2 regions of the Lysinibacillus sp. NPDC096418 genome follow, and region 2 is predicted to be linked to the other one. Evidence: a T-box and tRNA genes for the amino acid it is inferred to sense, from the RefSeq annotation. Region 2 holds a T-box; the other holds one or more tRNA genes.
What was found. A T-box is a leader RNA that pairs with one kind of tRNA and senses whether it is charged. The one in region 2 lies ahead of tyrS (tyrosine--tRNA ligase), so its partner is inferred to be a tRNA-Tyr.
Positions count from the first base shown of each region.

Region 1: it has a tRNA-Tyr gene. The T-box ahead of tyrS (tyrosine--tRNA ligase) is inferred to sense a tRNA for this amino acid. The anticodon was not compared.

Region 1 covers NZ_JBIWEY010000004.1:159,019-175,384, reverse strand. The annotation lists gene ACIQZG_RS06440 (branched-chain amino acid ABC transporter permease) at 1-923, shown strand, start outside; gene ACIQZG_RS06435 (ABC transporter substrate-binding protein) at 981-2,228, shown strand; gene ACIQZG_RS06430 (ABC transporter ATP-binding protein) at 2,310-3,101, shown strand; tRNA gene ACIQZG_RS06425 (tRNA-Glu) at 3,364-3,438, shown strand; tRNA gene ACIQZG_RS06420 (tRNA-Val) at 3,514-3,589, shown strand; tRNA gene ACIQZG_RS06415 (tRNA-Tyr) at 3,605-3,688, shown strand; tRNA gene ACIQZG_RS06410 (tRNA-Gln) at 3,706-3,780, shown strand; tRNA gene ACIQZG_RS06405 (tRNA-Lys) at 3,792-3,864, shown strand; gene rocF (arginase) at 4,092-4,997, shown strand; gene sigW (RNA polymerase sigma factor SigW) at 5,132-5,695, shown strand; gene ACIQZG_RS06390 (zf-HC2 domain-containing protein) at 5,709-6,335, shown strand; gene cdaA (diadenylate cyclase CdaA) at 6,486-7,322, shown strand; gene ACIQZG_RS06380 (CdaR family protein) at 7,315-8,322, shown strand; gene glmM (phosphoglucosamine mutase) at 8,468-9,820, shown strand; gene glmS (glutamine--fructose-6-phosphate transaminase (isomerizing)) at 10,467-12,269, shown strand; gene ACIQZG_RS06365 (TnsA endonuclease N-terminal domain-containing protein) at 12,423-13,262, shown strand; gene ACIQZG_RS06360 (Mu transposase C-terminal domain-containing protein) at 13,259-15,415, shown strand; gene ACIQZG_RS06355 (ATP-binding protein) at 15,390-16,366, shown strand, end outside.
Region 2 covers NZ_JBIWEY010000050.1:11-16,376, forward strand. The annotation lists gene tyrS (tyrosine--tRNA ligase) at 163-1,431, opposite strand; T-box leader at 1,564-1,770, opposite strand; gene ACIQZG_RS22825 (transglycosylase domain-containing protein) at 1,874-4,861, shown strand; gene ACIQZG_RS22830 (NAD-dependent epimerase/dehydratase family protein) at 4,984-5,874, shown strand; gene ACIQZG_RS22835 (acetylornithine transaminase) at 5,934-7,064, opposite strand; gene argB (acetylglutamate kinase) at 7,061-7,840, opposite strand; gene argJ (bifunctional glutamate N-acetyltransferase/amino-acid acetyltransferase ArgJ) at 7,803-9,035, opposite strand; gene argC (N-acetyl-gamma-glutamyl-phosphate reductase) at 9,106-10,140, opposite strand; gene acsA (acetate--CoA ligase) at 10,418-12,145, opposite strand; gene ACIQZG_RS22860 (GNAT family N-acetyltransferase) at 12,490-13,122, shown strand; gene ACIQZG_RS22865 (acetoin utilization AcuB family protein) at 13,147-13,794, shown strand; gene ACIQZG_RS22870 (acetoin utilization protein AcuC) at 13,791-14,954, shown strand; gene ccpA (catabolite control protein A) at 15,260-16,264, opposite strand.

The sequences.
Region 1 (16,366 bases), on a different contig from region 2:
CTAATTATTGGGTAGGCTTATTAACACTTTGTGCAATCGCATCCATTGGAGCAATTGGATTAAACATTCTAACGGGCTTCACAGGCCAAATTTCCATTGGGGTGGGCGCTTTCTTAGGTGTAGGTGGCTACGCATCAGCAATTTTGACTTCTACGTACGGCGTAAGTTTTTGGATTTCATTGCCACTAGCGGGGCTAATTACTGCGGTTGTTGGTGGTCTATTCGGAATTCCTTCACTACGTTTAAAAGGCTTATATTTAGCTATTGCGACGTTAGCTGCACAGATTATTATACTATTCGTCATTAGTAGATGGACAAGTGTAACTGGGGGAACTTCAGGTATGACACTAAGTCGTCCTGAGATAGGGTCATTTGCCTTAACAAGTAATACGTCGTACTTCTATTTGAGTATTGTTGTGTTAATTCTCACGATTCTATATGCAACAAATTTATTAAGAACGCGCGTAGGACGAGCTTTCTTAGCTGTTCGGGATCGTGATATTGCAGCGCAAATTATGGGCATCAACTTGTTCCAATATAAAGTTATGGCCTTTGCAATTAGTTCTTTTTTTGTAGGGATTTCAGGTGCTTTATTAGCACATTACACAATGATTGTAAGTCCAGAGTTGTACAACTTTCAAGTATCGATCGAATACTTGGCTATGGTTCTAATTGGAGGCTTAGGTAGTGTGTTTGGTTCGATTTTAGGGGCAGTATTTATTACCTTATTGCCTGTTGGATTAAGCACGATGGTTGATATTTTAACGGTTTACATGCCGGATTTATATCAAATTTTATCGGCCTTCAAAGAGTTTGTATTCGGTATTGTTATTATTCTGTTTTTAATTTTTGAACCAGGTGGTCTAGCTCATATTTGGTTAAATATGAAGAAGTACTTTAAGTTATGGCCGTTCTCTTATTAATAGAATTGACTGGGGAAAAATAAAAAATAATTAAAACAAAGACAAGGGGGAGTTAGTTTGAAAAACAACAAGTTATTATGGGCATTAATGGGGATTATGATGCTATTCGTTTTAGCAGCATGTTCAGGAGATGATTCAGAAGGAAGTTCTTCTGAGGGTTCTAAATCAGAATCAGCAGGTGGTGGAGGTAACCCGGATAATCGTACAGTAGTTATCGGTGGGATATATGATATTACTGGAGGAACTGGTGATGTGGGTACGCCTTATGCAGAAGGAGAAAAAGCGTACTTTGAGCATTTAGAAGCAAAGGGTGGCGTTGAAGGCTTAAACCTTAAATTAATAGGTAAAGACTATGCATATCAAATTCCAGAAGCGCAAAAAATCTATCAAGAGTTACGTGATAAAGAAAAAGTATCAGCAGTACTAGGTTGGGGAACGGGTGATACAGAGGCATTACGTCAGCAAGTTGGGACAGATCAACTTCCGTACTTCTCTGCTTCTTTCTCTGAAAATTTAAAGGATATTAAAGAAAGTCCATATAACTTCTTAATCGCGGCCTCATACTCAGATCAAGGCCGTACAATTTTACAATGGATTAAGGAAAACCACAAAGGTGACAACCCAACTGTAGCGTTATTATACAATGATAGTGCATTTGGTCGCTCACCAATTGAAGATATTAAAAAATACGGTAAAGAAATCGGTGTTGAAATTGTAGATGAGCAAGTAATTGATGTTAAAGCAACTGAGGCACAATCTCAATTATTAAATATGAAAAAGAAAAAACCTGACTATGCGATTATTAATCAAACTTGGTCTGCGACTGCAACAATTTTACGTGATGCAAAAACTTTAGGTCTTGATACGCAATTTATGGGTCTGAACTGGGCATCTGGTGAAGGTGTAATTGATATTGCTGGTAAGGATGTTACAGAAGGATACATTGGGATTTTATCTCACGCATTCCCATATGAAGATTTCCCAGGTATGGTAGAAGTAAAAGAATACTTAGATTCAAAAGGCAAAAAAGTTGAGGACATTAATCAAAAGTTCATTCAAGGTTGGATTGCTGCAAAAATTATGGTAGAAGGTGTTAAAATTGCAGCTGAGAAAAACCCAGAAGGCGACATTACAGGTGTACAAATTCGCGAAGGTCTTGAAACTTTAAATAACTTTGATTTAGGTGGATTAGCTGCACCTCTAACATTTACTTCCGATAACCATGCTGGTACAGAGCAGACACGTCTTGGTATTGTAAAAGACGGTAAGTGGGAGCAACTTACAGATTACAGAAGCTATAAGTAAACAACTGATACGAATAAACGGTAGACAAGCTCCTTAAAAGTAGGAGCTTTGTCTATATTGCAAGGGAAAAGGGGGACTTCTATGCTTCAGGTAAATAATGTGGAAGCGGTGTATTCGAAGATTATTTTGGCATTAAAAGGGATGTCCCTTCATGTGCCTGAGGGGAAAATTGTAGCATTGTTAGGTAGTAATGGAGCTGGCAAGTCCACAACATTAAAAGCCATTTCGGGATTGCTTTCTGGCGATGGTGGGCAAATTACGGATGGTACAATAGAGTTTCAAGGGAAAAAAATAAATGGTATTACGCCCGATGTACTTGTGAAGAATGGCATTTTCTTAAGTATAGAAGGGCGACGTGTGTTTAAAGATTTAACGGTTGAGGAAAACTTAATTGCAGGGGCATATACACGTAAAGATCGTTCGAATATTAAAGGAGATATTGAGAAAATTTATGGTTATTTCCCAAAGCTTCGAGCATTAGCACCAAGAAAAGCAGGGTTCCTTTCAGGTGGTGAACAGCAAATGTTAGCAATAGGTCGTGGAATTATGGCCAAGCCGAAATTGCTGTTACTAGATGAGCCTTCTCTAGGAATTGCACCATTACTTGTAAAAGAAATTTTCCAAAATATAAAAAAGATTAACCAAGAGGAAGGCACTTCTATATTAGTAGTAGAACAAAATGCCAATGTTGCATTATCTATTGCTGATTATGGTTATATTATGGAAAGTGGACGAGTTGTCATGCAAGGTGATCCTGCAACATTGCTATCTGATAAAGACATTAGTGAGCACTATTTAGGGATTGGTAAAGAAGGAGAGAAGAATTATAAAGAAGGAAAAATATTTAGACGTCGCCAAAGAATTGTCTGGTAACCCACGTCTTAATATTTTTGAGTTATAATTAGGCTGCTTATGACCGGATTAGACAGGTTTAAGTAGTCTAGTTTTTGTGTACACGCTTTTAATTAACAAAAAAGAAGATGAAAAAATTATTCACATTATATAGGAAGAAAAGCGTGGAATATTCCAATTAAAAAGTTTAGCAGAAAAAACTTTTTAAAAAGGGTTGCATTAGTGAAAAAAAGCTGATAATATAAGTCTTGTCCTGTTAAAGACAGCAAATAATTAAACGAACGGCCCCTTGGTCAAGCGGTTAAGACACCGCCCTTTCACGGCGGTAACACGGGTTCGAATCCCGTAGGGGTCACCAATTTTTATTAGCATTGTAGTAATGCAAAGGCCTAAAAGAATAAATAAACTGTTAAGAAATAACACCTGTTTTTATGGAGGATTAGCTCAGCTGGGAGAGCATCTGCCTTACAAGCAGAGGGTCGGCGGTTCGAGCCCGTCATCCTCCACCATATAGTGTTTATTTCGGAGGGGTAGCGAAGTGGCTAAACGCGGCGGACTGTAAATCCGCTCCTTAGGGTTCGGCGGTTCGAATCCGTCCCCCTCCACCAGTTTTATTTAGAATGTTTGGGGTATAGCCAAGCGGTAAGGCAACGGATTTTGATTCCGTCATGCCCTGGTTCGAATCCAGGTACCCCAGCCATTTTCTTTTATGAGCCATTAGCTCAGTTGGTAGAGCATCTGACTTTTAATCAGAGGGTCGAAGGTTCGAGTCCTTCATGGCTCACTTTTATATAAAATATTCAAAAGTGTATCATTAACTACAAATACAAATCTCTTACTGAAAACAGTAAGGGGTTTTTTTTCGCTTATAAATGTCAGAGTAATAAACTGAAGGGAATTTGTTCCTTTATCTGAATACTACTTTGGATAAATATTCATAATCATGGAGAGTTGAGCCAATTGTGTTATAGGCTTTACAATAAGTGTACAACACAGAGGGGGTATAGAATGGTGAATAAAAAAACTATCTCTATTATTGGTGTACCTACAGATTATGGGCAGGCACGACGTGGGGTGGATATGGGACCAAGTGCAATTAGATATGCGGGTGTTGTGGAACGTCTCGAGGCAATTGGGCATACGGTCCAAGATCAAGGAGATATTCGTGCTAGCCAGAAGCGGGAAAAAGCAACAATTGATATGCGACTATTAAATTTAGAAGAAGTTATAGATGTGAGTACTTCTTTAGCAAACCGTGTTCATGAGGCTGTAACTGAAAAAAAATTTCCGCTAGTACTTGGTGGTGATCATAGCATAGCGATTGGCACGCTTGCTGGACTTGGTGATCATTTTAAAAATCTAGGAGTTATATGGTTCGATGCACATGCAGATTTAAATACGCCAGATACAACACCATCTGGCAATATTCACGGGATGCCACTTGCAGTTAGTATTGGTATTGGTCATGAACGTCTTGTACAAATTCGTAAATATGCCCCGAAGATTAAGCCTGAAAATGTCATTATCATTGGAGCGCGCTCTGTGGATCCGGGCGAACGGGAGCTTATTCGTGAACTAGGGATTAAAGTATACACAATGCATGAAATTGACCGCCTTGGGATGGCACTTGTAATGGAGGAAGCGATATCTTATTTAAAGGGGCTTGCAGTAGATGGCTTACACTTGTCCCTTGATTTAGATGGGCTGGATCCGCTGTACACACCGGGTGTTGGAACACCGGTGCCTGGTGGAATGACCTATAGAGAAGGGCATTTGGCTATGGAAATGATTCAAGAGTCGGGTATGTTGACGTCAGCTGAATTTGTAGAAGTAAATCCAATTTTAGATGAGAAAAATAAAACGGCGGACGTAGCGGTAGAGCTTATGGGGTCACTATTCGGGGAGACACTAGTTTAAATGAAATTGTAAAATAATTGCTTTCATCAATGATACAATAAAAATCTTTTGTTATAATTAAAATTAGAATGAAACTTTTCTAAACGTTAAGTCGTATAGTATAAGACAGTTGTAAAGGTGGAGAAGTCAACACAATGGATGCGTTAGTAAACAAAAGAATAAAACAAGTGCTAAAAGGCGATCAAAACGCATTTGCCGATATTGTGAGTCTCTATCAGCACAAACTGTACCAAGTATGCTATCGTATGCTAGGCAATAAACAAGAGGCCGAGGATATAGCGCAAGAGGCGTTTGTTCGTGCATATATGAATTTGCATACTTTTGACCAAAAAAGAAAATTCTCGACGTGGCTGTATCGTATAGCGACGAACCTTTGCATCGACCGTATTCGAAAGAAAAAGCCTGATTATTATTTAGATGCGGAGATCTCTGGTACGGAAGGGCTTGATATGTATTCACAAATCGCTGCAGAGGATCAGTTACCAGAAGAGACGCTTGAACAAATGGAGTTACAAGAGCGTATTCAATATGAAATAGGTCGTTTACCTGATAAATATCGCTCAGTCATAGTATTAAAATATATCGAAGAATTATCGTTGCAAGAGATTAGTGAGATTTTAGATATGCCTCTTGGAACAGTAAAAACAAGAATTCACCGCGGTCGTGAAGCATTACGGAAACAATTAAACAATCTGTAGGAGGGGAAGCGTCATGAATATTTGTCCAGAGCATATTATAGAATATATGCATGATTATTTAGACGGTGACATTAGTCGTGAGCATGAGCAAGAGTTAAAGCAACATTTGCATACGTGCGTCGATTGCAAGCAACTTATGCATGAATTAAGTGAAACAATCGCCTTTGTGAAGAGTGCTTCCCATATTACAGCACCTCCGCATTTTGAATCAGCAGTGATGGCTCGCTTACCGAAACCGAAAAATCGCGTAGGTATGCAAAAATGGATTCGTCGCCATCCGATGTTCGTGGCAGCAGCAGTATTTTGCTTGTTTATGAGTGCAACTTTACTTGGAAGCTTTAGAAATGATCAGCATTTTTCTGTGACAAAACAGCCGAATTTAGTCGTCGAAGGTCAAACGGTTATTGTGCCAAAAGGTGAAATTGTAAAGGGTGATATAGTTGTAAAAAACGGTGATTTAGTCGTTGAAGGTGAAGTAGATGGTAATGTAACGGTCATTAATGGTCAATACATGGCATCATCAGCTGTTGTTACAGGCCAAATCGAAGAAATCGACCAAGCCTTTGAATGGCTTTGGTATACAATTAAAAACTCTGTCAAAGATGCGTGGACATTCGCAGATGAAGAGGAAACTAAATAATACTTTGGTACGTCCTACAAGATAGCACGTATGAGAGGTTTTCAAAGTCTACTCTTTTGGGTGGACTTTTTTCTTGAAAAAAGTTACATTTGATAAGAATATGCTATACTTAGAGTGTATGGATTCGCAATGAAAAGTGGGGGATGCCACGTGCAAATTATCGAGCAATTCACGGATTTAACGCCAGTGAATATTGTTATTAACTTTTTAGATGTACTGCTGGTGTGGTACGTTATTTATAAAATTTTAACCCTCATTAAAGGTACGAAAGCAGTTCAATTATTAAAAGGGATATTTGTTATTATTATTGCGCGCATCGTAACAGATTTTATAGGGTTACAGACATTAGGTTGGATGCTAGAACAAGTAATTACCTTTGGTTTCTTAGCGATTATAATTATTTTCCAACCAGAAATTCGTCGAGGTCTTGAACAAATCGGGCGAGGAAAGCTATTCCAACGCTCAACTAGTCAGGAAGAAGAAGAAGAAACAAGGCTTATTGAGTCAGTGAAGAAATCTGTCAGTTATATGGCGAAACGTCGTATTGGTGCACTGATTTCCATTGAAAAAGAAACCGGCTTGAATGAATATATTGAGACGGGTATTGGTTTAAATGCAGATATTACCTCTGAATTACTCATTAACATTTTCATCCCAAATACGCCACTACATGATGGGGCAGTCATTATGCAAAAAGATAAGGTAACGGCTGCTGCATGTTACTTGCCGCTATCTGAAAGTCCTTTCATCTCAAAAGAACTAGGTACGCGTCACCGAGCAGCACTCGGTTTAAGTGAAGTGACAGATGCAATTATCGTTATTGTCTCAGAAGAAACTGGTGCGATTAGTATTGCCATAAACGGTAACTTGCACCGTAACCTTTCTCTAGAGGAGTTCGGAACGCTTTTACGTAGGATGTGGTTCGGGGTAGCGGAAGAGTCTAATACATCCTCTAAGCTGACTTGGAGGGGGAAAAAGAATGGATAAAATGATAGATAATCCAAGGATATTACGGATCATTTCGCTTTTCTTAGCTTGTTTATTTTTCTTCTCTGTTCGAACAGAGCTAGCTAACAATGAAAAACCAGCTGCGAATGAGATAGTTGAAGTGATTCGGGACGTACCGTTAGAGGTGTTTTATGATGATGAAAGCCTTATTGTGACTGGTTTACCCAAAACGGTAAATGTGACAATTAAAGGCCCACAGACCTTTGTACTGTCAGCGAAATATGCAAGGGATTTTTCGGTTTTTGTGGACTTAAATCATCTATTAATGGGTGAACATAAGGTGGAGTTAAAGTACGAAAATATTTCAGAAAAATTAGAAGTAACATTAGACCCTCCAACAGTTGATGTGAAAATAGAAGAGAAGATTACGCAAGAATTCCGTGTCGATCCAGAGATGAACCATCGATTAATCGATGAAGGTTATGTGATAAAAGGTAAGACCGCTAAACCGACCACTGTTTTTGTGACGGGTGCAAAAAGCACGATTGAGAGCATTAGTTATGTAAAAGCAACTGTAACAGGGGAAAAGGGTATAAAAGAGTCATTTTCACAAGAAGCGGCTGTAAAGGTACTGGATCGAGATTTGAATAAATTAGATGTAATCATTGAGCCTGGGACTGTAAACGTACAGGTGGACATTGCTGCATACAGTAGGGAGTTGCCACTCGCTATTGTTCAGACTGGTACGGCACCTGAAGGCGTCACGATTAATGAGCTGACAACTGATGTGAAAAAGGTGGAGGTATTTGGTAAAAAGTCGATTATTGATGTACTTAGCGAAATAATAGTTGAAGTAGATCTAGCGAAAATTACTGAAGCTAAAACATATGAATTCGAAGTGAAATTACCAGAAGGCGTGACGAAAGTAACTGAACAAAAAATTAAAGTAAAAGCAGATGTTACAAAGGTAGAAGTGGTTCCTCCAGTGAGTTCAGAGGAAACTGATACTACTGTAATAATAGAGGATATTGATTCTTAGGCAATAACTGACTATAATTTTAAAGTTACTAGTAAACGAATTAAAAATAAGACTTTTTCCAAAAGTAAGCAGATGAGCATATTACCGTTCAAATTGACGGGGGGTATTACGGCTCGTCCCTGCGTTGAAGGAGAGAAAAATAAAAATGGGTAAATATTTTGGAACTGACGGCGTCCGTGGCGTCGCGAATAGTGAATTAACACCAGAATTTGCATTTAAACTAGGCCGAATAGGTGGATATGTTTTAACGAAGGATGCAAAGGATCGTCCAAAGGTATTAATTGGTCGCGATACACGTATTTCAGGTGAAATGCTTGAAGGTGCACTTGTAGCGGGCCTATTATCAATCGGTGTAGAAGTAATGCGACTTGGTGTTATTTCAACACCAGGAGTAGCTTATTTGACTCGTATTATGAGTGCGGATGCAGGCGTCATGATTTCAGCCTCACATAACCCAGTTGCCGACAATGGTATTAAATTCTTTGGTCCGGATGGCTTCAAGTTAACAGATGCTCAAGAAGCAGAAATCGAAGCAGTTTTAGATGCTGAAACAGATACATTACCACGCCCGATTGGTGCAGACATAGGCTCTGTTAGTGATTATTTCGAGGGTGGACAAAAATATATTCAATACTTAAAACAAACTGTAGATGAAGAGTTTTTAGGTATTCATGTAGCGTTAGATTGTGCTCATGGTGCAACATCTTCATTAGCGACTCATTTATTTGCAGATTTAGAAGCAGATATTTCAACAATGGGTGCTTCACCAACAGGGATAAATATTAATGAAGGTGTTGGCTCAACACATCCAGAAGGTTTAGCTGCATTTGTAACAGAAAAAGGCGCCGATGTTGGTTTAGCGTTTGATGGCGACGGCGACCGTTTAATCGCAGTAGATGAAACAGGAACTATTGTAGATGGCGATCAAATTATGTTCATCATTGGTAAATACCTAAATGCACAAGGTCGACTGAAAAAAGATACAGTCGTGTCTACTGTCATGAGTAACATGGGCTTCTACAAAGCTGTTGAGGAGAATAACATGCATAGCGTGCAAACAGCTGTAGGTGACCGTTATGTGGTAGAAGAAATGCGTGCAAATGATTACAACCTTGGTGGTGAACAATCAGGTCATATCGTATTCCTAGATTACAACACAACTGGTGATGGATTACTAACAGGTATTCAACTTGTGAATATTATGAAAGCAACAGGCAGAAAATTGTCTGAGCTTGCGTCAGAAATGACGATCTTCCCACAACGTTTAGTAAACGTACGTGTGACAGACAAGCATGCAGTAACAGAAAATGCAAAAGTTGCAGCTGTTATTGCAGAAGTTGAAGCTGAAATGGCTGGCAATGGTCGTATTTTAGTACGTCCTTCTGGTACTGAGCCGTTAGTACGTGTAATGGTTGAGGCTTCAACTGAAGCAGATTGTGAAAACTACGTAGAACGTATTGCGAACGTTGTGCGTACTGAGATGGGCTTAACAGAATAATACCAGAAAGCGGCTTCCTCCATTTTTATGAAGGAAGCCGTTTTTTTGTAATATAGAGGCTCAATATTGCTTGGGAAATAATTGGCTTTAGCTTAAAAAGTGCGGTAATTCTTATGGGAAATTAATGAGAGCGCTAACATTAGAGGATCTATTTGACTAATGAACTACTTTTAAGTATGATGGAAATGCTATTGGAACGGAACTAGTGTTGCGTAACATACAATAGTGTATATGCGCTAAGGAGGATAGGATATAAGCGTCATAAGGAAAACAATTATAGCGCCTGAGCTGAGGAAATTGGACGAATATGCATTCTCAGCAGACGAGGTGGAGGTTTATCGAAAATTCGGCGGATGCCTCCCGGTCGTATTACCCGATCGTCATTTTTTATCTCGAAAACATTCAAGTGATTGAATAGACAGAGGATAAAAAAGGTAGTTTAAATGCAAAAGATAATACGATGTTTTAGCTATCAAATGACCAATCGTTCATAAGAGATGAATGTGGTTGAATTGTGCTCACTTGTCTATGTCCATTTCTATGTGAAGAGAAATGGATGCTTATTTGTGACCACATAAAAAATTTGATCAGTTAAAGCTTAGTTTGTCATTGCATTCATTATGAATGATATCGGAGGATACAAATTATGTGTGGAATTGTAGGTTATATTGGTGAATTAGATGCTAAGGAAATTTTATTAAAAGGCTTAGAGAAGTTAGAATACCGTGGTTATGACTCGGCAGGTATTGCTGTACGCCACGAGGATGGGGTAACTATTTTTAAGGAAAAAGGGCGTATTGCTGATTTACGTGAAGCCGTTGACGAAGATGTTGCTGCAAACACTGGTATTGGTCATACACGCTGGGCAACACATGGCGTGCCAAACCGTTTAAATGCGCACCCTCATCAAAGTACATCAGGACGTTTTACGCTGGTACACAATGGTGTAATTGAAAACTATCACCTGTTACAAAAAACGTATCTTAAAGGCATCCCGATGAAATCTGATACAGATACAGAAGTCATCGTACAATTAGTGGAATTATTCGTGAAGGACGGTCTTGACACAGAAGGTGCGTTCCGTAAAACACTATCACTTTTACACGGCTCTTATGCACTTGCTCTTTTAGATGCAGAAGATGCTGACACTATTTTTGTAGCGAAGAACAAATCACCACTTCTTGTTGGCGTAGGTGAAGGCTTTAACGTTATTGCATCAGATGCAATGGCGATGTTACAAGTAACAGACCAATTCGTGGAGTTACATGATAAAGAGATTGTCCTGGTACACAAAAGAAGTGTATACATTTCTAAACTAGATGGTACACAAGTAGAGCGTGCACCTTATACAGCAGAGCTTGATATGAGCGATATTGAAAAAGGAACGTACCCTCACTATATGCTAAAAGAAATGGATGAACAGCCAACTGTTATCCGTAAAATTATTCAAGCTTATGAAGTAGAAGATGGCCAATTAGCGATTGATACAGACATTTTGCAAGCATTACAAGCAGCAGACCGTCTTTACATTATTGCAGCAGGCACAAGTTATCACGCTGGTTTAATCGGTAAACAATATTTCGAAAAAATGGCGGGTATCCCAGTAGAGGTTCATATCTCAAGCGAATTCGGCTACAACATGCCACTACTATCTGAAAAACCATTATTTATCTTTATCACACAATCAGGTGAAACAGCAGATAGCCGCCAAGTGCTTGTGAAAATTAAAGAGCTTGGCTACCCAACATTGACAATTACAAACGTACCTGGCTCAACACTGTCACGTGAAGCCGACCATACGCTATTGTTACATGCTGGTCCTGAAATCGCTGTTGCTTCAACAAAAGCTTATGTGGCACAGGTTGCAGTACTTGCCTTAGCGGCCTACGTAACAGCACAAGCTTCAGGCAAAGATTTAACGTTTGATTTAAAACAAGAGCTTGCGATTGCAGCAAATGGTATTCAAACAATTATCGACTCTAAAGATGTTCTAGAAGATATTGCAGAGGATTACTTAAAAATCGCACGCAATGCATTCTTCATCGGCCGTAATATCGATTTCTATGTTAGCCTTGAAGGAGCTTTAAAGCTTAAAGAAATCTCTTATATTCAAGCAGAAGGTTTCGCAGGTGGAGAGCTTAAACATGGAACGATTGCACTGATTGAAGAAGGTACACCAGTATTTGCTCTTGTAACACAAGAAGCGGTATCTTTAAATATTCGTGGTAATGTCAAAGAAGTAGCTGCACGTGGTGCATATCCATGCATTATCGCAATGGCAGGTGTGGATGAAGACGGCGACCGCCTAGTGATTCCACAAGTAAATGAGTTTTTAACACCGCTTGTATCGGTTGTGCCATTACAGTTGATTAGCTATTATGCAGCCTTACACCGCCGTTGTGACGTTGATAAGCCTAGGAATTTGGCGAAATCGGTGACTGTGGAATAAGGAAAGTAGTATGTGTTTAAAACATTGTAGATTTGAAATAAAGTCGCGATGTTTATAAAAAAGATGCGATGTTTAAAATAAAGTCGCGACGATTGTAAAAAAGTTGCGAAGCTTTACCCCTTTGGTTATTATTTAGCCAAAGGGGTGTTTTTTATGTCTAAAAGAACTAGAACATCTAAAGTTGAAAAGTGGATTAAAGAAGGTCGTGGCTCGGGAATTGGTGCCGATTATAAACCGTGGTTAAATATTCAAGATGTTTCCTCATTGGGAAGATCCACTCGTTTAAAAGGGATTAAAACAAAAAGGCAGCACGAATTTTTATCAGATTTGGAACGAAACTACTTTTATTTAACAGAATATTCGGATTTTATTGTTGATATTCGAGAACAATTTCCTTTATTGCCGTTGGAAGAAACAATTGTCATTGCTGATGAATTAGGTCTAAAACATCCTACAGACCCTAAAACGAATGAGCCAATTGTAATGACAACGGATTTTTTATTAACGGTAGAAAAAGGAAATGGGTTAGTAGAGCTTGCACGAACAATAAAAATGAAAGATGAGCTACTAAAACAACGAGTTATTGAAAAGTTTGAGATTGAACGAGTTTATTGGGAGCGAAGGCAAATTGATTGGGGCATTGTAACAGAGTTGGAGATTCCTAAAGAAATGGCTCGGAATATTAGCTATATTCATGATTATTATGATATTCAACAATATGATGCATTTCAAAATATGAACCAACAGCATATTGAAGATTTAGCAATGGCACTGTTACAAAGTATATTAAGTGAAAGCAAAAACATTAGAGAAGTTACAAATGTATTTGATAAAGAGACACATATGCCCTTAGGAAGTGGTATGACGCTATTCTATCATTTACTTGCACAGAAAATTATTCGGGTAGACATGTTAGAGCTGTTAAACGTGGAACAAATAGTTGTTATTCAATCAATAGATGAAAGCAAGTTGAAGAAGGTGAAATACGGTTGATTTATATTAATCAAGTACTTCAATATACAGCAGATTCACAACGCATTCGTATTATTGAAATTGAAGAATCGTACGCCTATGTAGTTAATATCGACACAACGAGTGCTATGCCTAAAAGAGAGCTATATAGCCATTTAGAGATAGAGCTTGAGCAAGGTGAATTATTGAGAATAAGCGATCCTTTTGCAAAAGCAATTCCAGATGATGAATTAACGTCTGTTCAAATTAGCAAACGAGATGAGGACTGGGCAACTGTAGAAAATTTTATCCTCCCTAATATGAAAGAGCTACTAAAGAAAAAGGGACGTGAAGTAAAAATAGTAGAGATTACCGCCGAGAGTGGACTAGGCAAAACAAAGGTGAAAAAACTGCTAAGTCGCTATTGGCAACGTGGTATGAATAAAAATGCTATGTTACCCGATTACGCAAACTCGGGTGGTCGAGGGAAGACTAAAAATCTTAGCAATGATAAGGTTGGTCGCCCGCGTAGAGTAACTGTAAACGGTGAATATCGAAGTGGCATTAATATAACTGAGGAGATTAAGACGCAATTTGAACATGCCATTAATAAATACTACCGCAAAGCCAATAACTATTCGTTAAAAGATGTATACCATTTTATTTTGCGTGATTTTTATGCAGACCGTTATAAAGAAGATGGAGAAATTCAATATCGTATTTGGGAAGCGAATCGTATTCCTTCATATCATCAATTTTACTACTGGTTTAAAAAGCTTGAAGACCCTAAAAAAGATATTGAATTTCGTAAAAGTGCTAAGGAATACGAGTTAAAACATCGTCCTATTTTAAGTAATTCTAAAGTTGAAACAAACGGACCTGGCACACGCTTTCAAATAGATGCAACGATTGCGGATATTTATTTGGTCAGCTCTTTTGATATAAATCGAATTATAGGTAGACCTGTTATTTATGCAATTATTGATGTATATTCACGAATTGTTACAGGAATATACGTAGGCTTAGAAGGCCCATCATGGTTAGGTGCAATGATGGCTTTAGATAATATGGTTGCTAGTAAAGTCGAATTTTGTAAGCAATACGATATTGATATTACCGAGGAGCAATGGCCGACGTATCATTTGCCTGAAATTATTATCGCAGACCGTGGTGAATTTGAAGGCTATGCAGTAGCTGGTCTTATAAATAATTTAAATATCAAAATCGAAAATACAACTGCATATCGTGGGGATTTAAAAGGTATCGTTGAGCGTAAATTCCGTACGATTAATGGCAAAGTAAAACAAAAAGCGCCTGGTGCTATTCAAAAAGAATATCGAGAGCGTGGAGATAGGGATTATAGGCTCGATGCTACGCTGAATTTAAAAGAGTTTACGGCATTAATCATTACGATGATGCTGCAGCATAACCATAAAATCATTGATAAGTATCCAATGGAAAAAGCGATGATTACAGATGGCATTGTGCCAACTCCTATAAATTTATGGAACTGGGGTATTCAAAATCGGAAAGGTCGTCTTCGAACAGTAGATAGGGATATTTTACGTTTAAATGTGTTGCCTCGTGGTAAAGCCACAATTTCACGAGCAGGTATCAAGTTCAAAAGTTTATTATATGGATCAAAGCGAGCAATCGAAGAACAATGGTATGCAAAGCTGAAAAACAAAAGTATTGATATTGTGTATGATCCACGTCATTTAGACAAAATTTATATCCCGAATGATAACGGAATGGATTATGAATCGTGCATTTTATTAGAGCCCAGCCAGCAATATAAATTGGACTTTTTAGAAGAAGTTGTTTTCCAGCAACAACTACGAAATGAATTAGAGGAAGAGGAACGCTCTAAGCAAGTGCAACTGACAATTAATACAGATACGATGATGGATCAAATTATTAAGGCAGCAGAGCAAAAGAAAAAACAAGCCCTACATCAACCAACAAGTAAAAAAGAAAAACTAGCTGCGATTCGAGATAATAAAGCGAATGAAAAACAAGCTAATCGCGAGGAAGAAAAATTTGATTTGTCACCCATTTTAGCTGAACAATCAACAGAAATCATAGATTTTACATCAAGAATAAAGCTAGAAGAGCAACCACAAAAGAAGTCACCTTCACGTCTTATGGAAAAATTAAAGAGGAAGCGAGATGAGGAATTTGGAAAAGATGAATAATGTCGTCTTAAAAGGAGATATGGAAGAAGCCAGTTATAAGACTCAAATGCTTACTGAATATGCTCATAATCCCTTTATTGAAGCACTACCGCCAATCTTTGATGAAGATGATGTGTTGGATCGTTTTATGGTGACGCCACGTATTAGTGAACAAGATAAGAAAAGTGCAGCGAATATTCGTTATCATGTTTTAAAACGTGTGAAAAACTTCATTCAGCCGTTGCCAATCCATTTTGAAGTAGAGCGCCGGTTATCGACTTTGATTCGTCGTGGTTATTTAGCTCGAAATCCGTTAGATAAATCATTCCTTGAACGGATTCGAATATTGCATCACCTACGTGAGGATGAAGAGCAGGCACATCAATATATTGATGAACGCTTAAACCATATTCGTTCAACAGCAGATAGTCTATCGATTATTGGCATCTCGGGTATCGGTAAAACAACTGCAATTGAACGTTTGTTGTTAATGTATCCTCAAGTCATTAAGCATGAATTGTATGGAGGTCATCCTTTTAATCGCACTCAAATCGTTTGGCTTAAAATAGATTGTCCTTATGACGGTAGTTTATCGACCTTATGTAAAAGTTTTTTCAAAGCAATTGATGATTTATTAGGTACACGTTATTTAGAGAAATTTGGTTATTTAAACCGTGTTACCTCAACAATGTTATTACACATGACATCATTAGCGAGTATGTACGGGATTGGCGTTCTTGTCATTGATGAAATTCAGCATTTGCTACATTCAAAAAATGACCAGGAAGAAATGCTAAATTTCTTTGTGACATTATCAAACACAGTAGGAATACCAACTGTGTTAATTGGTACCTCGAAAGCACAACAACTATTTAAAGGAAACTTCCGACAAGCTCGTCGCGCAGCAAGTGATGGTTCAATTATATGGGATCGTATGGAAGAAGATAGTGAAGAATGGGAATTCTTCTTGGA
Region 2 (16,366 bases):
ACAATTCAAGTATATATAAATCGGTGAATCTGTGTTTTTTTCATGCTTGTAATTGTGTAAAAACCCCAACAAATATTATAGAACCTTTAAAACAATCAAAACTATAATCCATATAAAAAACCCCTCAGAAATATTTCCGAGGGGATTTTCCTATTAATAGATTTAGTTAAATTTGACCATATGGTATTTTTTCTTACCACGACGTACAATGCTAAATGCATCTTCCAGACGATCTTTTTCATCCACTGTGTACGCAAGGTCTGTTACCTTTTCACCGTTTACACTGATTGCTCCATTTGTAACATCTTCGCGAGCTTGACGTTTAGAAGATGAGATTTTCGCCTCAACTAGTAAATCCACAATGTTTTTACTTTCTTTCGCCATTTCAATAGAAGGAACATCTTTAAAAGCATCTTTCATTTCTTCTGCTGAAAGTGCCTTTAAATCCCCAGAGAATAATGCTGCTGTAATACGGATTGCTTGGTCTAATGCTTCTTGACCATGGATTAAGCGTGTCATTTCTTCTGCAAGTGCTTTTTGTGCTTTACGTAAATGTGGCTCTTCCTCTACAGATACAGCCAACGCTTCAATTTCTTCACGCGTTAAGAATGTGAAGATTTTTAAATATTTTATAACGTCTGCATCCGCTGCGTTAATCCAGAATTGGTAGAATTCATACGGAGATGTTTTCTTACCATCTAACCACACTGCTCCACCAGCTGTTTTACCGAATTTAGTGCCATCTGCTTTTGTAACTAATGGAATCGTAATACCAAATGCTTTAGTTTCATCTTCATGTGTTTTTCGAATTACTTCAAGACCCGTAGTAATATTACCCCATTGATCAGATCCACCTACTTGAATACGGCAATTGTAGTGGTTGTATAAGTGATTGTAGTCAATTCCTTGAATTAACGTATATGCAAATTCAGTAAATGAAATACCTGTATCCAAACGTGACGCAATTGTATCTTTTGCTAGCATGTAATTAACGTTAATCAATTTTCCATAATCACGTAAAAATTCAATTGTGTTTATGCCACCAATCCAGTCGCGGTTATTTACTAATTGTGCACCGTTTCCTTCTTCAGCAAATTCAAAAATACGCTCTAATTGTCCACGTATCCCTTGGACGTTTTTATCGATTTGTTCTACTGTTTGTAATTGACGCTCTTCAGAACGACCAGATGGATCCCCGATCATTCCTGTTGCTCCACCTACAAGTAAAATTGGACGATGCCCTGCTTTTTGGAAACGACGAAGCGTTAAAAGTGGCACGATATGACCAATATGCATAGAATCTGCAGTTGGGTCAACACCACAGTATAAAGAAACTGATTGTTCCTCTAATAATTTTTCCATACCTTCAGCATCCGTTTGTTGGTATAGAAGGCCACGCCATTCTAAATCTTGTAATAATTCGCTTGTCATCTTAATTCCTCCTAGAAATGTTTGTTGCTTGTTACGTGTAAGGACATCCGCTGGAGGCAATATCTTCATTTTAATGGGTGTTTAGATAGCCACTGATGAAAATAAAAAAGTCCCTACACGCAACAAGTTGCATGCAGGGACGTTAAAGTTCACTTAACGCGGTACCACCCGGCTTGAAGATGTCATCCATCTTCCTCTTCATTGACCGCCTTTATCGCAGGCGCGCACGTCTAAGCTCCAAGTACGTAATTCGTCTCTACATTATGACTAGCTTTCACCAACCGCTAGCTCTCTAAACAGGGAATATAGAAACTACTTCAAACTTTTCAACACTAGAAAACTATAAACATTATTTTAAACGAATCTTTCTCAAAGTCAATATCTATGTTCTAGACAAATCAAAATATGCTATAATAGACCATGATTTTAGGAGGTCGATTACGTGAAAGATTGGATTGAAAAGATCAACGCAAAGATCGATAAGCTACTCGAACAAAAATGGATGAAAACTTTACGTTTTTCAGGCAGTGTGACCTGGAACTTACTTTTACTATTTTTAATCTTTGTACTTGTTGGTGTAGTTTTTGTTGGCTCTGTAGGCGCAGGTTATTTCGCCTCACTTGTAAAAGATGAGCCACTTCGCTCGAAAGATGAGTTGCGTGAACTCATTTTCAATTATGAGGAAACGAGTGAAATTTACTTTGCCAATGATATTTATATTGGGAAATTACGAACAGATTTAGATCGTCGTGAAACCTCACTAAGCGCAGTTTCACCAGATGTAATTAATGCTGTACTAGCAACTGAAGATGAATATTTCCGTGAACACAATGGGATTGTGCCAAAAGCGGTGTTCCGTGGTCTATTACAAGATGTCACAAACTCTTCAACACAAACAGGTGGATCAACACTGACACAACAGCTAATTAAAAACCAAGTGTTAACAAATGAAGTATCCTACGAGCGAAAAGCGAAAGAACTGTTGCTCGCAATGCGCTTAGAGCACTTCATGACAAAAGAAGAAATTTTAGAAGCCTATCTCAATATTATCCCTTATGGCCGTAATGCATCAGGACGTAATATTGCAGGGATTGAAACTGCAGCAGAGGGCATTTTCGGAGTGAAGGCGAAGGATTTAACACTTCCGCAAGCTGCCTATATCGCTGGTATTCCCCAAGCACCTTATGCATATACACCGTTTACAAATACAGGTGTTTTAAAAAGTGAGAAAGCACTACAACCCGGGATTGACCGTATGAAGACGGTTCTATATCGAATGAAAGAAGCTGGGTATATTGATGATCAGCAGTACAATGTTGCATTAGAATATGATATAACAGCTGATTTCCGTGCACCTGAATTACGTCCAGAAGACAAATATCCATGGTTAACATATGAACTGGAAGGTCGCGCGAAACAGATCATTGCTGAAATTTTAGCAGAAAAAGATGGAATCGATCCTGAGCGCTTAAAGACCGAAGAAAAGCTCAAGGAAAAATATATGATTTTAGCAGACCGCGATGTGCGCTCAAAAGGCTATCGTATTTACTCAACTATTAATAAAGATATGTACGATGCCATGCGCAAAACAGCGGATAATTTTAAATACTACGGTCATACGTATACAAGTAAAGGAAAAGACCCTGTGACTGGCGAAGAGATTAATATAGAAATGCCTGTTCAAGTTGGTAGTATTTTAATTGAAAACAGCACAGGTAGAATTTTAAGCTTCCTTGGCGGTCGTGACTTCAAAACTGAAGAATTAAACCATGCGACACAAGCTTACCGTGCAAATGGTTCAACAATGAAGCCTTTACTCGTTTATGCACCGGCAATTGAATACGGTGTAATTGGTGCAGGTAGCCCATTAGTAGACGTTAAATTTAATTGGAATGGTTGGAAGCCAAACAACTATATCGCTAGTGAAGAGCGCGGACTAATTCCAGCACGTGAGGCATTAGCAAGCTCACAAAACATATCGACAGGGCGTTTATATCATCAAATTATTAACAAACGACCTGCAGAGTATTTAGCACAAATGGGCTTTTCGAAGTTACATGCTGAAGACTATGAAAACCCTTCTGCAAGTATTGGGGGATTAAAAATCGGGACGTCTGTTGAAGAAAATACAAATGCATTTGCTACATTCGCAAATGGTGGACAGTTTATTGATGCTTATATGATTGAGAAAATAGTAGACCTTGATGGTAATACAATTTATCAACATGAAGTAGAGCCTGTCCAAGTATTTAGTCCTGAAACATCGTATATCATTACAGATATGATGCGTGATGTTTTAAAATCAGGAACAGGGACAGAAGCCAATAGAACTTTAAAATTCTCTTCTGATTTTGCTGCGAAAACAGGGACAACTGATAATTATAAAGACGTTTGGCTAGTCGGCTATAACCCAAATGTTTCACTTGGTGTATGGATGGGCTATGACAAACAGCGTTCACTTTACACATTCAATAATACGTACCTACAACCAAGTACACGTGTTAATAAACTATGGGGTACATTAATGAATGCTATGTATGATGTAGATAAAGAATTGATTGATGCTAAAACAATCTTTAAAAAACCGAAAAATGTTGTCACTGCATCATTCTGTGGTATATCTGGCCTAGCTCCTTCTGCAGCATGCCAGAGTGCTGGTCTTGTACGATCAGATTTATTTAATGCGAACGTATTTTTACCATCCAAACCTGACGATAGCCTAGGTGGATCATCTAGTGTCGTCACAATCCAAGGTAAAACGTACAATGCACATCCAAATACGCCTAAGGAATTTGTAAAAACAGGTGGTTCAGGTCTTAACCAAGCCTTTATCAAACGCATGCTCGGTCCACTTGGTGGTAATCCAACAAGTTTACTACCTAAAAATTCGTCACTATCCCAGTCGTCAGTCGCAGCGGCTGATTTCCCTGCTGATGGAAATGCGCCTGTTGCAGTAAGCGCAACTCTTAATGGAAATACACTATCTTGGACAAGTTCTTCTAATGATGTTGTTGGCTATCGCATTTATAACGTCGCAAACGGAAGTAACACACTAATCAATTCCGTACTTGAATCGACGCACAGTGTTTCAGTGCCAAGTGGTGGATCTTATGTTGTAGTCGCTGTAGATATTACCGGTTTATCATCTGCACAATCTAATGTTGTATCGAATGGTGGAGACACAGAGACTGACGATGAACAAGTCGAAACTCCAGTACCACCGACTGATGGTAGCGGCAATGGTGATGGCTCAAACGAAGAAAATGGATCTAATAACGGAAACTCGAATGGATCTAATAATGGCAATTCAAACGGGTCAAATAATGGGAATGGAAATAACAATTCCGGTGACAATGGCTCCAATGGAGAAAATAATAACGGAGGTAGTGTAATTCCACCTCCACCTCCTACCGATGTACCCACCGAATAATTAATAAGTCATTCTCGCGCAATACGCAACCGACAAGCTTTCAGCAATCACTTTAGGATTGTGGGAAGCTTGTTTTTTTGTCATGATAGAAAAAACAACAAGTGTTAAGGGTGGGGAGAAATATGAAAATTTTAATAATCGGTGGTACACGTTTTTTCGGAAAAAAACTCGTAGAGCTATGCATTGAAAATGGGCATGAAGTGACGATTTTAACACGGGGTCTACGCACTAACCCTTTTGACAATCGACTACAGCATCTTATTGTTGACCGCAACGACACACAGGCCTTTGCCCAAGTATTAAACGGTCTCACTTGGGATATTGTCTATGATAATATTTGCTATTCCTCAAATGAAGCCCGTGATCTTGTAGAAATTTTACGAGGTAAAACAAAAAAACTAGTTTTCACCTCAACCCTCGCTACGTATGAGGCAGATGGTGTTGTTAAAACAGAAACTAATTTCGATCCATATTCGTATGAAATTCGTATGGGTAACAGAGAGGATTTCACTTATGGTGAAGGTAAAAAACAAGCTGAAGCTGTCTTGTTTAAACAAGCAACGTTCCCTGTAGTTGCTGTGCGTTTCCCTATTGTCGTCGGTGAGCATGACTACACACGCCGTTTACACTTCCACATTGAAAAGATATTGAATGAAGAGCCCATTTCATTACCGAATGTTGATGCTAAAATGAGCTTTATTACAGAAAATGAAGCTGCTGCATTTTTATATTTTTCTGGTGTTTCTAATATTGAAGGTCCCTTTAATGCAACAGCAACAGGCACTATCTCTTTAAAGGGTTTACTTGGATTAATTGAAGAAGCCAGTGGCAAACTTGCGAAGGTGGCACTTATCGGTGGGGATGACAAAACTCGTTCACCATATGGTATTCCTGCAGATTGGTATATGGCCACAACTAAAGCAGAAAAAGCAGGTTTTACGTTTAGCCAATTACATGATTGGCTACCTAGTTTGGTGCAAACACTAGTGAAACAAGTCCAAAACGAAGCGTAATTAAAAGAGTTCATCTCGGCTTTCATAGACGGATGAACTCTTTTTTAGAAACATGCCTTTTATAGTAAAATTGTTTTCAAAATAGCAACAGCTTCGTCAATTTCTGTTTTTGTCACAGTAAGCGGTGGTAGCAAACGAATAACATTCGGCCCTGCACCTACTAATAACAAGCCCTTCTCTTCTGCGGCTGCAATATAAGCAGCAACTTCTGTTTCTCCACAGCCGACACCAAGTAGTAATCCCTGCCCTTGTACTGTATAAGTAGCTGGTAAATTCGCTTTTAGCTGCTCAACAAAATATGTTGATAACTCTTCGACATTTTGTAAAAATGCTGATTCAAAAACATAATTTAGGACAGCTTCAGCTACACTCATTGCAAGTGGATTGCCACCGAAAGTTGTACCATGTGTACCCGGGCTAAATGTATCGTAAAACTCAGCTGTACCAAGCATTGCACCTACTGGAAATCCACCACCCAAGCCTTTCGCTAATGTCACGATATTTGGCTTTAGAATAGTTTGTTCATATGCATAACGAGTACCTGTACGAGCAATACCCGTTTGCACTTCATCAATAATTAGTAAAATTCCATTATCTTCACAAATAGTAGCAATTGCTTGTGCAAATTCAGGAGTAACAGAATTGACGCCACCTTCACCTTGAATCATTTCAAGCATGATCGCTGCTACTGAATCATCAATAACTGCTTCAAGTGCTGCTACATCATTGAATGGCAGTATCGTAAATTTATCAACTAGTGGACCAAAGCCATTATGAATCTTGCCCTGTCCAGTTGCAGACATTGCCCCAAATGTACGACCATGGAAGGACTTTTCAAAAGTAATGATATGATTTTTCCCTGTATGTTTACGTACTAATTTGATGGCCGCTTCATTCGCTTCAGCCCCACTATTACAGAAAAACGCATGAGAGAAATGTGTATCTGCCACTAACTTCTCTGCAACCTTCTCTTGCCCAGGAATATCAAATAAATTCGAAATATGCCAAAGCTTCTCACTTTGTTCCTGCAAAGCTTTCACAATTACTGGATGCGCATGTCCAAGACTGACAACTGCAATCCCACTCGTAAAATCTAAATATTTTTTCCCCGAAGAATCCTCTACAATTGTTCCTTGCCCTTTGACAATTTGTGCACGGCGTTTCCCATAGTTTCCGAATAATGTACTCATCTCACTAGCTCCTCACTTAAAATTGTCGTACCCACTAGCGTATCTCCGACAATTTGTACTGATGGGATACCCGCATTTAAGCAATCCATTGCCCCTTGTACCTTCGGAATCATCCCACCGTAGATATGCTCTTCCTTAATCCACCTTTCAATTAAGGAAGGTGTTACTTCTGTTTGATATTCATCATTAATACGAATACCTTTAACATCTGTTACAAGTAATAAGCTATCTGCACCAATAGCAAGTGCAATTTCACTTGCCACAGTGTCGCCATTAATATTTAAAGCCTGACCATCTGTACTCGCACCAACACAAGCGATGACAGGGACAAGGCCAGCACTAATCATTTTTTCTAATAACGATGTATTAACCGCCTTTACTTCCCCGACAAAACCGTAAACATCTTTATCTAAAAAGTTAGCTTCAATTAACTGTCCATCAAAGCCATTTAAGCCAACTACAGCAATACCAGCTGTTGTTAATTCGTGTACTAGTGCTGGATTAACCTTACCGATTAATGTCGACTGTACAATATCGATAGCCGCTTCACTCGTAACACGAATACCATTTAACGCATGTGACTCCACTTGACGAGCAGCAAGCTCACGATTAATCGCTGGCCCACCACCATGTGTAATTATGAGCTCCACACCTTCATCTTGCAGCTTTTTAAAGTTCACAAAAAACTCTTCATTTAAGCCTTCTAGCGTACTGCCGCCCAGCTTAATGACCATACGCTTACGAGCGGTATGATGCGTTGATTTGAACGTAGTCATAAGTTAAGTCACATCCCCAAGCGTGTCCGTGGCCTTCCCCAACACCAAGTGACACGTAGATTTTTACTTCGTGCATTTTTAAAATCTGGATTAATTCATCTTCAGAGAATTTAATTGGCTCGCCGTTTTCAACCATTGTCGCGCCCCCGATTTTAATCGTAATTTTGTCTGGGTCAACTGTTGCACCACTATAGCCAACTGCGCAAATAATACGGCCCCAGTTTGCGTCACAACCAAAGACTGCTGTTTTTACAAGAGGTGAACCTACTACAGTTTTTGCTATTTTAAGAGCTTCTTCATCTGAAATAGCCCCGTCTACTTCTACCTCAATAAGTTTAGTTGCACCTTCTCCATCTTTCGCAATCATTTTTGCTAAGTCCTGTGCAACTGTTTTTAATGTGTAGTAAAAGTTCTTCCAATCTGGATGTACTGGCGTTAATGGTTCATTGCCAGCTAAGCCGTTTGCCATCACAACGACAGTATCATTAGTAGATGTATCGCCATCTACTGTAATAGCGTTAAACGTTAAGTTCGTAATCTCAGATAATGCCGCTTGTAATACGTCTGATTCGATATTTGCATCTGTTGTGATGAAGCCAAGCATTGTTGCCATATTTGGCTCAATCATACCTGATCCTTTCGCTACACCTGCCATCACGACCTCTTTGCCATCAATGATTGTACTGTAACTAGTATTTTTCATCACAGTATCAGTTGTCATAATTGCCTGTGCAAAATCGATTGCACTTTCTAGGCTATCTAATGGCTCTAATTGAGCAATTCCGCTTGAAACTGGTGCCATATTAATAATTTCTCCGATGACACCCGTAGAACAAACACCTACTAAATTAGCATCAATACCCAGTTTTTCGGCTGTTAAAAATTGCATCATCTGAGCATCCTTCACGCCTTGTTTCCCGGTACATGCATTAGCATTTCCAGAGTTTACGATCATCGCCTGCATTTTTTTCGTCGTATAGACAACTTCTTTTGTCACTTTTAATGGTGCTGCCTGTACAGCATTTGTTGTGAAAACCCCTGCTACACTCGCTGGTACATCACTCACTAATACAGCTAAATCTTTCTTCTTATGCTTTAAACCACAATGCATGCCTGCTGCTTTAAAGCCTTTAGGTGAAACAATATTTTTGCTTGATAATTTTTTCATAACATTCGTCGATGCTGTTAGTGTCATAATAAAACTCCTCCTTGGGTTATATGAAATAAGAGAAGCACACAGCAATCTGCGGCGTGCTTACCAATTTTTAGATGAAAAACGGTACGACATCCAGCCCTGTCGTTTGTGGTAAATCAAATTGAACGTTCATATTTTGAATCGCTTGACCCGCAGCTCCCTTAACTAAATTGTCAATGACGCTGACAATCGTCGCACGATTTGTACGGCTATCCACTTTGACAAAAATGTCACAGTAGTTCGAACCTTTTACGCGATTTGTAGCAAGACCATTTGCATCTGTCACGATTCTCACAAATGGATGATCTTCATACTTCGCTTGTAAACAAGCAACTAATTGTGCCTCTGTAACCCCTGGCATAACCGGTGCATAAGCTGTCGATAAGATGCCACGCGTCATCGGTACTAAATGTGTATTAAAGGAAATCGTTGTATCGATTCCTGCAAACATAGAAATTGCTTGCTCAATTTCTGGAATATGTTGATGTGTGTTCGTTTTATAAATTGAAAAGTTATCGTTTGCCTCACTGTAATGCGTTGCTTGTGATGGCTTATTCCCCGCGCCAGAAATACCGCTTTTCGCATCGACCACTAAAAAACGTGGATCAATTAATCTTTCTTTTAATAATGGTAACAATGAAAGCAATACAGCCGTTGGATAACAACCGGGATTTGCAATTAATGGTGCATGTTTTACGTTTTCTGCATTCCATTCTGTTAAGCCATAGACACTTTTCGCAATCGCCTCAGCTGGTGCTGCTTCTTTTCCGTACCACTGTTCGTAGCTTGCGAGGTCCTTTAGCCGAAAATCCCCTGACAAATCAATTAGCCTTGGCCCTTTTCCTACAAGTGGTGGGAGCAGTTTACTTGTCACACCTGATGGGGTACTAGTAAAAACAACATCAAACTTCTCTAGTGCTTCATAATCGATTTTTTGTAGCGGTGTATCCGCAATATTGATTAGGTGCCCAAACTTAGAAGAAAACACAACACCTTCTTCTGAAGATGTAAATAAATCAATTTGCTCCACCGCTTTATGATTATGTAAAAAACGAATTAACTCTAACCCGCCGTATCCTGTTGCGCCAACAATTCCTACTTTCATTGCACTCACCTCAAAGTAATAAGTTCAAATTCGTCTCACCACCAATAGAAGTGAGAAAGTTCTGCCGAATTAAGATAAAAATAGTATACGTCTGCATAATTATTAAGTCAACCGTATTTTTATTTATTTTCTTAATAATCTATTAAAAACACAATAATTCACAGCAATAAAAACGCATTGCACCGACATTTCATATAAAATCGAAAAATAAGGTAGAAACCCTTTCGTTAAACGAATGAATTCCTACCTTATTTTTATGCATCTTTTGTATAAAAAATTAATCTTCCATTGTTGAAAGGTCACCTGTTGGTAAATTTAGTTCCCACGCTTTTAACACACGGCGCATTATTTTACCACTTCTTGTTTTTGGCAACTTATCTTTAAATTCGATTTCACGAGGTGCAGCATGTGCAGATAAACCTTTTTTCACGAAATTACGAATATCTTCGATTAGCGCATCAGACGGCTCAACACCCTCACGTAATGACACAAAGGCTTTAATAATCTCACCACGAACAGGGTCAGGCTTACCAATTACACCGGCTTCAATTACATCTGGATGCTCTAGTAATTTACTCTCAACCTCGAACGGGCCAACACGTTCACCAGCCGTCATAATTACATCATCCACACGACCTTGGAACCAGAAGTACCCTTCATCATCCATATACGCTGAGTCTCCAGATACATACCATTCCCCTTTTAAGAAATACGATTCATATCGATCTGGATTCCCCCAGATTTGACGCATCATAGAAGGCCAGCCTCGACGTGCAGCTAAGTTCCCCATTGTAAATGGTGGTACTTCATTTCCTGCATCGTCAACAATTGTTGCATATACACCAGGTAATGGCTTACCCATGGAACCTGGCTTGATGTCCATACTTGGATAGTTACAAATCATATGTGCACCTGTTTCAGTCATCCACCATGTATCATGGATACGATGTCCAAGTTCCTCAAAGCCCCAACGAATTACTTCAGGGTTTAAAGGTTCGCCTACAGATAATACGTGACGTAGTGAAGAAAGATCATAGTTTTCTAAAATACCACTTCCTGCCCCCATTAACATACGGAATGCAGTTGGTGCACTATACCAAACCGTTACACTATAGTCTTCAATTGCTTTATACCAAGCTTGTGGTGAGAAACGTCCACCGACGATTAACATAGTAACACCGTTTAACCATGGACCAAAGATACCGTAAGATGTACCAGTTACCCAACCTGGGTCTGCTGTACACCAGTAAATATCATCATCACGTAAATCAAGTACCCATTGTGTAGATTGATATTGTTGTAACATCGCATTATGCACATGTAGAACACCCTTTGGTGCACCAGTTGAACCTGAAGTATAATGAAGAATCATACCATCTTCACGATCTACCCATTCAATTTCGAACTCCGGCGATGCTGCTTGTAAACATTTATTAAAATCTATAATTTGCTCTGACTCTTCAATGTCATCCCCTACAAGGAAAACTCTTTGCAAATTCGGTAATTTATCTAGTGGCACACGACCAATTAACTCTGGTGTTGTTACCAATACTTTCGCATTACTATCAGCTAAACGGTCATATACAGCGCCTTCCATAAATGCTTCAAATAGAGGACCTACAATAACGCCCATTTTTAATGCACCTAATAAAGAGAAGTAAAGCTCAGGTGAACGTGGCATGAAAATAAACATGCGGTCACCTTTTTCTAAATCTGTTAAAGATTTTAAAACGTTAGCCACTTTATTTGTCATTTTTTTCATTTCATTGAAAGTATAAGACTCTTTACGTTTGCCATCATTATAGTAAAGCGCAACTTTATTTTTACGGTATGTCTCAGTATGTCGGTCAATCGCCTCATATGCCATATTCACATTACCTGTCTCATACCAACTAAATGCTTTCTCTGTCTCCGCCCAATCATGAGTTGCAGCTGCATCCTCATAATTTGGTAAATTGTATTGCTCTGGTAAAGCTCTTAATCTCTCCATTGTTTTCATCCCCATGAAACTACCCCTTTCTTTACATTCGCCCTAACATTTGAGTAAACAGATTTTCATTCGCCCTTAATAGGACGTAATCCCCAATAGACCTGTTTCTTCAGTTAAAAGCATTCACGTTATCCAACAAGTGTTATAGAACAGTAAAAACAATACGAATCAGGTGTTTACTGAATAAATCTATAAAATCTGTTAAATAACAGATACAATATAAATCTATTTTACACGAATCTCCACAGAATGTCTCAATGTTTTTATTTTTCTAACAATTTAGTTATATTTCGTAAAATCAAGCGTATTTTCGCATAAAATCCGTTATAATGGAATTATAAAAGTCAGGTGGTGTATATATGGAACATAAAAAAACTTTTTTTTCTGTTACAAAGGAAACAAAGCATGGTACTGTGTATGTTGAAGGACCTGTTTCTCCAGAAAAATTAGCTGAGTATTCATTCCATGAGGACTTAGTTGCATTTAGGCCCCCAAAACAACAACATCAAGCCATCATTGAAATCGCTAGTCTTCCAGAAGGACGTATAATCATTATTCGAAATGGCCATATCGTCGTCGGCTATGTCACTTATCTATATCCAGATCCTTTAGAACGGTGGTCAGAAGATCCTATCGAAAATATGATTGAACTTGGTGCTATTGAAGTGATCCCAGCCTATCGGGGTACAGGAGCTGGAAAGGCACTTCTAGCCGTTTCATTTATGGGCGACGAAATGGAAGATTATCTAGTACTTACGACAGAATATTATTGGCATTGGGATTTGAAGGGAACAGGCTTAAATGTATGGGACTATCGTAAAATGATGGAACGTATGATGAGCTCTGCTGGCTTCGTGTATTTTGCAACAGATGACCCAGAAATCACATCTCATCCTGCAAACTGTCTAATGGCGCGTGAAGGGAAACGTGTACCGCCTGAAACAATGGAACGATTCGATAGGCTACGCTTTAGAAGCCGGTTCATGTATTAAAACCAATACAAAGGGGAAGAGTCTATGATCGTTGAAGAGATTATGAATCACGAGCCATACACATTGGCTCCATCAAACACTGTACGTGAAGCACTTAAAATGATGCGTGAGAAAAAAGTACGTCATTTACCAGTCGTAGATGAGGAATATCATGTTCTGGGCGTTATCACTGAACGAGATATTAAAGAAGCATTACCTTCTTCATTACAGGAGGAGCCAAACTCACCTGTTTTTGAGGCAACAGTCGATGAAGTGATGGTGAAAAATCCACTCATTGGACATCCTCTTGATTTTGTAGAGGAAGTAGCACTTACTTTTTATGAATCTAAAGTAGGCTGTTTACCTATTGTATCTGCCGGAAAATTAGTTGGTATCGTGACAACAACAGACTTGCTATATACATACATCGAGCTAACTGGTGCTACCGAACCCGGCTCTAAAATCGAAATTCGTGTAACTGATACACCAGGAGTTTTATTTGAAATTACAAAAATTTTCACTGATCACCATGCAAATGTTCAAAGCGTCCTAGTTTATCCAGATTCTGAAAATACTCAAAATAAAATTTTGAGTGTCCGTGTTCGAACGTTAAACCCACTGGCTATGATTGAAGATCTGCGTAAAGCAGGTTTCGATGTATTATGGCCAAATTTACCAGGCGTTCCGCTATGACGAAAAAATCCGTTTTTATCTATTCACCAGAGCAACTCGGATACAAATTTTCAGATTCACATCCTTTTAATCATAAACGTTTGACGCTAACAATGGACTTATTAAAAAATATCGGTGCATTAGATGATATTGATATCGTACCAGCACGAGTGGCAACAGATGAAGAACTACTGCTTGCTCACGACCCCAAATATATCGAAATCGTCAAGAAAGCTGGACACGGTGAGATCACAGAAGCACAAGGTGAAAGCTACGGCATTGGAACAGAGGATACACCTATCTTTGAGAATATGCATGAAGCAAGTGCACAGCTAGTTGGTGGTACGTTAACAGCTGTCGATTATGTAATGGAAGGTAAAGCTGAACATGCACTTAATCTTGGTGGTGGTCTTCATCACGGCTTTCGTGGGCGGGCTTCTGGCTTCTGCATATACAATGATAGTAATGTAGCAATTCGCTACTTGCAGGAAAAATATAATGCGCGTGTGCTATACGTTGATACGGATGCTCATCATGGGGATGGTGTACAATGGAGTTTTTATGACGACCCTAATGTGTGCACATTGTCTATTCATGAAACAGGGCGTTACTTATTCCCTGGAACAGGAAATATTACAGAACGAGGAAATGGGCAAGGCTATGGTACCTCGTTTAATTTTCCAATTGATGCTTTCACAGAGGATGAAAGTTTCCTAGATATATATGAAAAATCAATGCGTGAAGTTTTCGAGTTTTTCAAACCAGATGTCGTACTAACACAAAACGGTGCCGATGCACATTACTTTGATCCGCTAACGCACTTATATGGAACAATGAACCTCTATAAAGAAATACCGAAACTCGCTCATAAGCTTGCTCATGAGTACTGTGGTGGTAAATGGATTGCTGTTGGTGGCGGTGGCTATGATATTTGGCGCGTTGTACCGCGTGCTTGGTCTATGTTGTGGCTCGAAATGACAGATCAAACTATCCCTACAGGACCTCTACCACAAGCGTGGTTAGATCGCTGGCAACCGGAATCTCCAGTACCATTTATTCCAACATGGGAAGATCCTAATCCTCTCTATGAGCCTATTCCTCGTAAAGCTGAAATTGAGGAAAAAAATGCTCAAATGCTCGGTAAAGCGCTACATATTATTCGCAATGAAAAACGAGCATAAACGCAGAGGCTGTCCTAAAAGAAAAAATAATATGCTGAGGCTAGCTGTTTTTTTGATATACAGGTGAAAATCCGCGTAGACTCCTGCGAGAATAGCACAAGAAGTAAGGCGCGACAAACCGCGCGGAGCGAGGGGTGCGACTTGCGCTGTGCCCGCGGAAAGCGAAGCGGATTTTTATCATATAGAAAGAGATTATTTCTGCTTAACGAGACTTATTGGACATCCTCTTTTTATGTCCAATAAGTTTAAAATTATATATCACAAAAAAACACGTTACTCACAAATTAGAGTCACGTGTTTTTTGTTTATTTACTCTTTACAGATTGTCGTTGTTCAATACGATACGGTAAAATTACAGCTTCTTCCTCGACCGCTTCTTTATTCATTAGCTTTGTCAGTAGTCTCATCGCTACAGCACCAATATCATATAGCGGTAACACGACACTCGTAAGTTCTGGTCGTACCATACGTGCTAGTTTCGAATTTTCAAAACTAATTACCTCAATCTCTTCTGGAACTTTTTTACCCACATCTTGCGCGCCGTGAATAAGACCAATAGCTAGCTCATCACTTCCGGCAAAAAATGCTGTAGGCGGATTTTCTAATAATGATAGAGTCTCCCACGCTTCTAATCCTGAATCATAGCTAGATTCTTCACCTACAATCAAAGATTCATCTAAAGTTAGTCCAGCATCATGTATTGCTTTTTTATAAGCCTCTAGTTTAAATTTACCATTAATTGTGTATGTCAGTGGTCCTGTCACAAAGCCAATTCGTGTATGACCATTTTTTATGAGTAACGTAACTGCTTCATACGCTGCCTCGAAATAATCAATATTAACTGTCGCAATTGTTTTAGATTCATCAACCGAACCTGCTAACACAATCGGTACAGGTGAATGTTTCATTGATTGTTGCAATTTATCTGTTACTTCATCACTCATCATGACAATACCATCTACTTGTTTACCAAGCATTGTATCTAGAAGTTGTAACTCTTTATCTTCATTTTGGTCTGAATTGGCTAAAATGATATTGTAGCGATACATCGTCGCAATATCTTCCACACCACGTGCCAACTCCGCGTAAACATTATTTGCAATATCGGGAATGATCACGCCAACTGTCGTTGTTTTCTTACTTGCAAGCCCTCGCGCTACTGCGTTTGGACGGTATTCTAATCGTTCAATTACTTCTAATACTTTTTTTCTCGTTGCCGGCTTTACATTTTGATTGCCATTGACTACACGAGAGACTGTTGCCATTGAAACATTCGCTTCTCGTGCAACATCATAAATTGTAACAGTCATCGTACGCACCTCCCTTTTTTCCTTATATAGACTTATCATACGATAATAATAAACTTACTTTCAATAATAAGTACGTATAGATGTTGAATTTCCGCGCATCCT